DNA from 2 places in the Gordonia sp. SCSIO 19800 genome. Region 2 is predicted to be linked to the other one. Evidence: predicted binding sites of a transcription regulator. Region 2 holds the regulator's gene; the other holds the start of a gene.
What was found. Region 2 encodes LexA, which represses DNA repair genes until DNA is damaged. Its sites were predicted from a motif close to CGAACANNTGTTCG; they were not measured.

Region 1: the regulator LexA is predicted to act here: its motif matches at 2,043-2,056, upstream of KB201_RS15645 (HNH endonuclease signature motif containing protein).

The regions. Positions count from the first base shown of each region.
Region 1 is NZ_JAGRQM010000013.1:93,988-97,547, forward strand. It holds gene KB201_RS15635 (SDR family NAD(P)-dependent oxidoreductase) at 1-683, opposite strand, end outside; gene KB201_RS15640 (PPOX class F420-dependent oxidoreductase) at 747-1,148, shown strand; gene KB201_RS15645 (HNH endonuclease signature motif containing protein) at 2,090-3,560, shown strand, end outside.
Region 2 is NZ_JAGRQM010000005.1:287,508-291,067, reverse strand. It holds gene nrdR (transcriptional regulator NrdR) at 1-387, opposite strand, end outside; gene KB201_RS08765 (LysM peptidoglycan-binding domain-containing protein) at 487-1,026, opposite strand; gene lexA (transcriptional repressor LexA) at 1,251-1,955, shown strand; gene KB201_RS08755 (phosphoenolpyruvate--protein phosphotransferase) at 1,933-3,560, opposite strand, start outside.

The DNA of each region.
Region 1 (3,560 bases), on a different contig from region 2:
ACCGCGGCGGCGACCTGCTCGGCATCCCGCGACAGCGGGGCCGGCTTCACCCCCGACGCCATCAGGTCGCGGGTCATCGCGCCGATCACGAAGCCCGGGCGGGCCAGCAGCAGACGAGCGCCGGTGCCGTGCAGCGCATCCGCGAGTCCGCTCGCGAATCCGTCGAGGCCCGCCTTGGTCGATCCGTAGACGTAGTTGGCGCGGCGCACCCGGACACCGGCGACCGAGGAGAAGACGATGATGGTCCCGGAGCCCTGCGCGCGCAACACCGACGCGAGCGGGGTGAGCACGCTGATGTGGGCGTAGTAGTCGGTGTGGGCGATCTGAAGTGCATGCGCCACATCGGTTTCGGCGCGGGCCTGGTCGCCGAGGATGCCGAACGCGATGATCGCGATCCCGATCGGACCGTGTCGCTGCGCCAACGACTCGACGAGCGTTGGGTGGCTGTCGGTGTCGTTCGCGTCGAAGGCGACGGTGTGTACCTCGGTTGCACCGGCGTCGAGCAGTCGTGCGGACTCGGCCGCGAGGTCGTCGGGACGGCGGGCCGCCAGGACGACGGTCCGCCCGGATGCGAGGCGCGCCGCGGTGGCGACGCCGATCTCGCTGCGGCCGCCGAACAGCACGAGGGCACCGGACGGGTCGGTGTCCGGACGCGCTGATGCCCCTCTGCTGCGTGACGCCATGGCTGCCAGTATCGCATCGGCCCCGCGACCGACCGTGTGCGGCGTCGCGGCTAGTTTGGTGTCATGCCTCGTACCGCCGCCGATCTCGGGCCCGATGCGCTCGCCTTCCTCGTCGAACGCCACCTCGGGACCCTCACCACGCTGCGTGCCGACGGCACCCCCCACGCCGTGGCCGTCGGCTTCACCTGGGATCCCGACGCCGGCCTGGCGAGGGTCATCACCTCGGACGGCAATCAGAAGGTTCGCAATACCGAGCGGGGTGGCTACGCGGCCGTCACCAACGTCGACGGCCCGCGGTGGCTGACCCTGGAGGGACCCGCGACGGTGAGTCGTGAGCCCGAGCGCGTGCGCGAGGCTGAGCAGCGCTACGCGCAGCGATACCGGGAGCCCAGGCCGAACCCACGCCGCGTCGTGATCGAGATCAGCGTGAGTCGGGTGCTCGGCTCGGCGTCGCTGTTCAGCTAGTGCCCACGTGTGAAGTCGGACGCTGCTTGACGTGGGCGCTGGCGTCGTCAGCAGGTTCGGTCCGGTTCATCGCATAGTCATCAAGGCCGGCCGGAACTTCCCGAACGGTGACGCGCTCCCCACGCTGGTGTGACCGGCGATCTGCGACATCGAGGACAACCGGCTCGGGGACCGACGGGGACCTGACCCCAGATCTCGGACACGTTGAATCCGGCAACGAGCTGGAGGAAGCGAGTCGATCGAGGTACGGCTCGACGACACGAGTGAGAGCGGTTTCGTCAGGACGCGGGTGGACTTGTACGAGTCGACCCCCGAGGCCACGGTGCGTGGTATCGCCGCCGATCTCGGTGGAGCGCGGCACGCTGCGTCACTGGCTCGACCGCTACGGCACTGACCCGCAAGACCGTTGGCGGTCGAGTATTTCGTCGGGGAGACGAACTGGTGAGCCGCTTCGGCGTTTGTCGCCGAACCGGCTCGACACCTACCCGGTGAGGTGGCAATGCCAACTCCTCACGATCGCGTGCTCGTCGTTCACGGGTGGCGGAAGGCAGCCCCCGCGCGGGCAGCGCGGACGGAAGCTGATCATGCTATGCGTGGTCGGACTTGCTGAGCCGCGACTTCGCCGCTTGCGCCCCGAATCGGGCGTGTGTCGGAGACATCGCGTATCTGCCGATCGCTGACGGCACCACCCTGTATGAGCCACGATGACCGACTGCTACTCCCGACCGCCGTCCGGGTGGGCGGTGGTCGATCACATGCGCATCGACCTAGTCGGGTCAACGCTCGGCATCGGGGTTTCTCCCTATATCACGAGGCACCGACAACTTGCTCTCGCCGAATAGCGTTGAATGACATAGCTTTTGAGATTGACGCGCGTCCATTTTGATGTACACTCGAACGTACATTCGCAGCAACGGCAACGGTTCTCAGGGGAGGTGACCATGTCTGATGAATCCGCGACGCCGCAACCGCGTGCCGTCGAACTGGTGGCCGACCTCCACCGCATCCTCGACGAACTGCAGACCGTGGACCTGGCGCCGTGTACCGATACCGAGTTGGCGGATGTGGCGGCCGACACCGAGAAAGCGATCGCACGGTTGACCGTGGCCGGTGACCGGCAGATCGATCAGGTCGAGGCCCGCGACCTGCCCCGCAAAGCAGGCTGTCGGACACTCATGCAGTACATGACCCACCGGCTGCGGGTCTCCAACCCGATGCGGCGTCGTAAGCAGATGGATGCCACCGCCACCCGCACCAGCCTCGGCGGCGAGGTCCTACCACCTGAACATCCGTGCCTCGCTGAAGCGTTCGCCGCGGGTGCGGTCGGCTCCGCGCACGTGCAGGCCGCCTTGGACGTCCTCGACCGCATCCCAGTCGCCATCAACCACGACATCAAGGTCGCCGCCGAACGGCAGATGGCCGAGATCGCCGCCGACCACACACCTGCCGACATCACCCAACTCGGTGCCCGGCTACTGGCCCATCTCGACCCCGACGGCACCCTCGCCGACGATTCGGAACGCAAGAGGCGCCGCGGCCTGTGGATCGGTCGGCAACGAGCCGATGGCACCGCCACCATCTCCGGCACCGTCACACCCGAACTCCACGCCCGACTGTCGATGATGTTCGCGGTCTGGGGCAAACCCGGACTTAACAACCCCGACGACCCGCAGTCTCCGTCCGGGCCCGCCGGCACCGCCGACCCCGACGCCCTGACCGCCGCCGCCGACCGCGACGGACGCACCCCCGCCCAGACCAATCACGACGCCCTCGATGCCGCGCTGGCCGCCGGTTTCGCCGACGGGACTCTCGGCACCTCGCATCGTGGGCTGCCGGTGCAGCTGATCATCAAGGCCGACCTCGGTGATCTGATTCGTGAAGCCGGCCTCGCGACCACTGCCACCGGCACCCTGCTGCCCATCCCGGACCTGATCGCGATGGCCGCCGACATCCAGCCGTGGTTGGCGATCTTCAAAGACCACACCACCGTGCCGCTGCACTTCGGCAGGGGGAAACGTCTCGCCACGCGCGAACAACGCCTCGTCTCCTTCGCCCGCCCTGACGGTGAAGTGTGCTCGGCACCCGGGTGTGACCAGCCCGCCACCCACGTCGAACTCCACCACGCCCAAAGGGACTGGGCGAAGGGTGGTCTCACTAACATTGACGACCTCGCCCCCGCCTGCCCACGCCACAACCGCATGGTCGGCGACAAGCCCGGTCAATACACCACCCGCATCGCTCGGTCCGGACCCGACGAAGGTCGCTGCGTGTGGCGGTTGAACGCCGAACCCGGCGCGCCACCCAACCCCGACCGCCTCAACCGTCGACCCGACATACCCCGACGGTTCGCACACCACCTGAACACCGTGCGCGAGCAGATCCACGGACCACCACCCCGGCCCGGCGATCACC
Region 2 (3,560 bases):
CCGGTACACCGAGGCGAAGCGCAGATACGCCACCTCGTCGAGATCGCGGAGCGGGCCCAGGATGGCGAGTCCGACCTCGTTGCTGGGGATCTCGGCCGATCCACTGGCGCGCACCGTGTCCTCGACCTGCTGGGCGAGCTGCGCGAGCGCGTCCTCGGCGACGTGGCGGCCCTGACAGGCTCGCCGCACGCCACGCATGACCTTCTCCCGGCTGAACGGCTCGGTCACGCCGTTGCGTTTGACCACCGCGAGCACGGCGCTCTCCACGGTCGAGAACCGGCGACCGCACTCCACACAGGAGCGACGGCGGCGGATGGCCTGCCCTTCATCTGCGACACGCGAGTCGATGACCTTGGTGTCGTCGTTCTTGCAGAAGGGGCAGCGCATCGTGTCCTCACGCAGGTCGCGGGACGCTGGAACGCACCCGAAGCGTGCGCCCCGCCGCTTGTCGGCCGGCCCCTGTGACATCGAGGATACCGCCCGGCCTCAGCGGTACCGGGGGGTGAGCAGGGGCTGGCCCACCTGCAGCGCGCTCGACCCCAGATCGTTCATCGCGACGATCTCGTCGATCACGACCTCGCGCGGCATCTCGGGTGCCACCCGGCCGGCGATCGAGCTGAGCGAGTCCCCCGAGCGCACATGGACGACCTCGGAACTCACGGCGGACGGTGTCAGCGAGTCCGAGTAATTCTGGCCGACGACACCGAACACCCACACGACGAACGCCAGCCCGACACCGGCGAGGAGCGCGACCGCGGTGCGGCGGCGGCGACGGAACACCGCCGCGTCGGGCCCGACCGGGCCACGTCCCCGGACCCCGACCGGAGAGCCACAGTGGGTACCGCCCACCCGCGGGGTCACCGGCGATGCCCCCCGCGGCCGGGTGCCGGCCGGCCGGTTGTCGACCGGTCGGCCGCCGTCGGACAGCGGGGCGCGGGTCCGGACGCGATCGGCGCGGTCGGTGCGCGGCCGGACGGCGTCGGGACGGTCGGTGCGGACGGGAGCGACGAGAGTGGCGGTGCGCATGGTGCCCTCCGGTGTTCGGGTGTCTGGGATCGTGCGGGTGTGGTGGTCGGTGTTCGAACATCGATCAGATGTTCGATGCACTGATGTTCGAATTTGTAGCACGACGTCCCGACAAAGTCTCGCGACACATCGAACAAATGTTTGAGGTGCCGGTCGCACTCCGCTAGGCTCGGACCCGGCGCAAGCCATCTACCAGCACGTTCCGAAGACGAGAGGAACCGAACATGAGTGACACCGGCGATAGGCGCGGCCGAGCGCGGGGCGCCGACGACGAGGCCCCGTTCGACGCCGCCGCCGCCGAGGCCTCACTCACCCCGCGACAGGCCGGGGTCCTGGAGGTGATCCGCCGCTCGGTGCGCGAGCGCGGTTATCCGCCGAGCATCCGGGAGATCGGCGACGAGGTCGGCCTGGCCTCGACGTCATCGGTGGCCCATCAGTTGCGGACGCTGGAACGCAAGGGGCTGCTCAAGCGCGACGCGAACCGTCCCCGTGCGGTCAACATCGCCCCGAGTGACACCCCGTCGCCGGACACCCCGACGGCCGGCCAGCTTCCCGAGCCGACCTTCGTGCCGGTTCTCGGCCGTATCGCGGCCGGCGGTCCGATCCTGGCCGAGGAGGCCGTCGAGGACGTCTTCCCACTGCCCCGTGAGCTCGTCGGCGAGGGATCGCTCTTCCTGTTGCGCGTCGTCGGCGAGTCGATGATCGACGCCGCGATCTGCGACGGCGACTGGGTCGTGGTCCGGCAGCAGAACGTCGCCGACAACGGCGACATCGTCGCGGCCATGATCGACGGCGAGGCCACCGTGAAGACCTTCAAGCGTCAGGGCCCGAACGTCTGGCTCATGCCGCACAACGAACTGTTCGATCCGATCCCGGGCAACGATGCCGTCATCCTCGGCAAGGTCGTCACCGTGATGCGGCGAGTCTGACCTCTCCACCGACCGAACCGTCGAGCACCGCCGCGGCCGCCTCGCGCGCCGCGGCGGGATCCGAGGTGGACAGGGCAGCCTCGGCGGCGGCCCGGCAGTCCGGTGCGGACACCTCGCCGAGCCGGGCCCCCACGGCCGCCGCAGCAGCCGGCGCGCTGGACAGCGAGGTGACCCCGAGACCGACGAGCACGCAGGCGAGGTTCGGATCGGCGGCGGCCTCGCCGCACACCCCGACCGGCTTTCCCTGACGTGCACCCGCTGCCGCGACACCCGCGATGAGGCTCAACACGGCCGGTTGCCACGGGTCGGTCAGTCCGGCGAGATCGGCCGACATCCGGTCGGCCGCCATCGTGTACTGGGTCAGATCGTTGGTGCCGATGGACACGAAGTCCACCTCGGCGAGGACGGCTTCGGCCAGGATCGCCGCCGCGGGCACCTCGATCATCACCCCGGCGACCAGACCACGGCCGCGGACCTCGGCGGCGAAGGTGCGCGCCTCCGCCGGCGAGGCGATCATCGGCGCCATGACCCACGGCGCGACGGCCGACCCCGACGCGGCCTGCGCGATCGCGTCGAGCTGATGCGCGCGGATCTCGGGGTGCGCCAGCGCGATCCGATCGCCCCGCACGCCGAGCGCTGGGTTCGATTCGTCGGGATGGGTCACGAACCGGAGCGGTTTGTCGGACCCGGCGTCGAGGGTGCGGATGACCACCTTCTGCCCGTCGAACGCATCGAGCACCTCCCGGTAGATCGCGGCCTGCTCGTCCACCGACGGTTCGTCGGCACGCTCGAGGAACGCGAGTTCGGTGCGGAAGAGCCCGACGCCCTCGACGGGGTACCCGGCCGCGGCGCGTGCCGACGATCCGTCGGCGACGTTGGCGAGCACCGCCACGGCCACCCCGTCGGCGGTCTGCCCCGGACCGGTCCAGCCGGCGACGAGTGCGGCATGCCGCCGATCCTCGTCGACGCGAGCCCGGGCCGCCTCCGCATCGGGCTCCACCTCGATCCGCCCGGTGCTGCCGTCGACGAGAACGGTTGTGCCGGGCTCGATCTCGTCCAGGTCGGCCACCGCCACCACGCACGGGATCCCCAGCTGGCGCGCGATGATCGCGGTGTGGCTGGTCGGTCCGCCGAGGCGGGTGACGAGGGCGATGGTGCTCGTGGGGTCGAGGCCCGCGGTGTCGGCGGGCGCGAGGTCGTCGGCGAGCAGGACCGACGGCACCTCCGGAGTGGGCACACCAGGTTCGGGTAGGCCGAGCAGTTCGGCGAGGACCCGGTCGCGCACGTCGTTGAGATCGGTGACCCGCTCGGCCATCAGTCCGCCGAGCTTGGTGAACACCGCCGCGAACTGTTCGGTGGCCGCGACGGCAGCGGCCTCGGCGGGGGCGCCCTTGCCGATGAGCGCGGTCGCGGCACCGATCCAGCCGCGGTCCTCGGCCAGGCCCGCCGTCGCGGCGAGCACCTCGGCCGTCACCCCGGTGTTCTGCGACGCGCGCGTGCGCAGCCGCGCGGCGACGGCGCCGGCCGCGGTGGCGAAGCGCGTGACCTCGTCGGCGCGCCGTTCCTCGGCGATCTCCACACCGACGCCGAGCTTCTCCGGCGAGT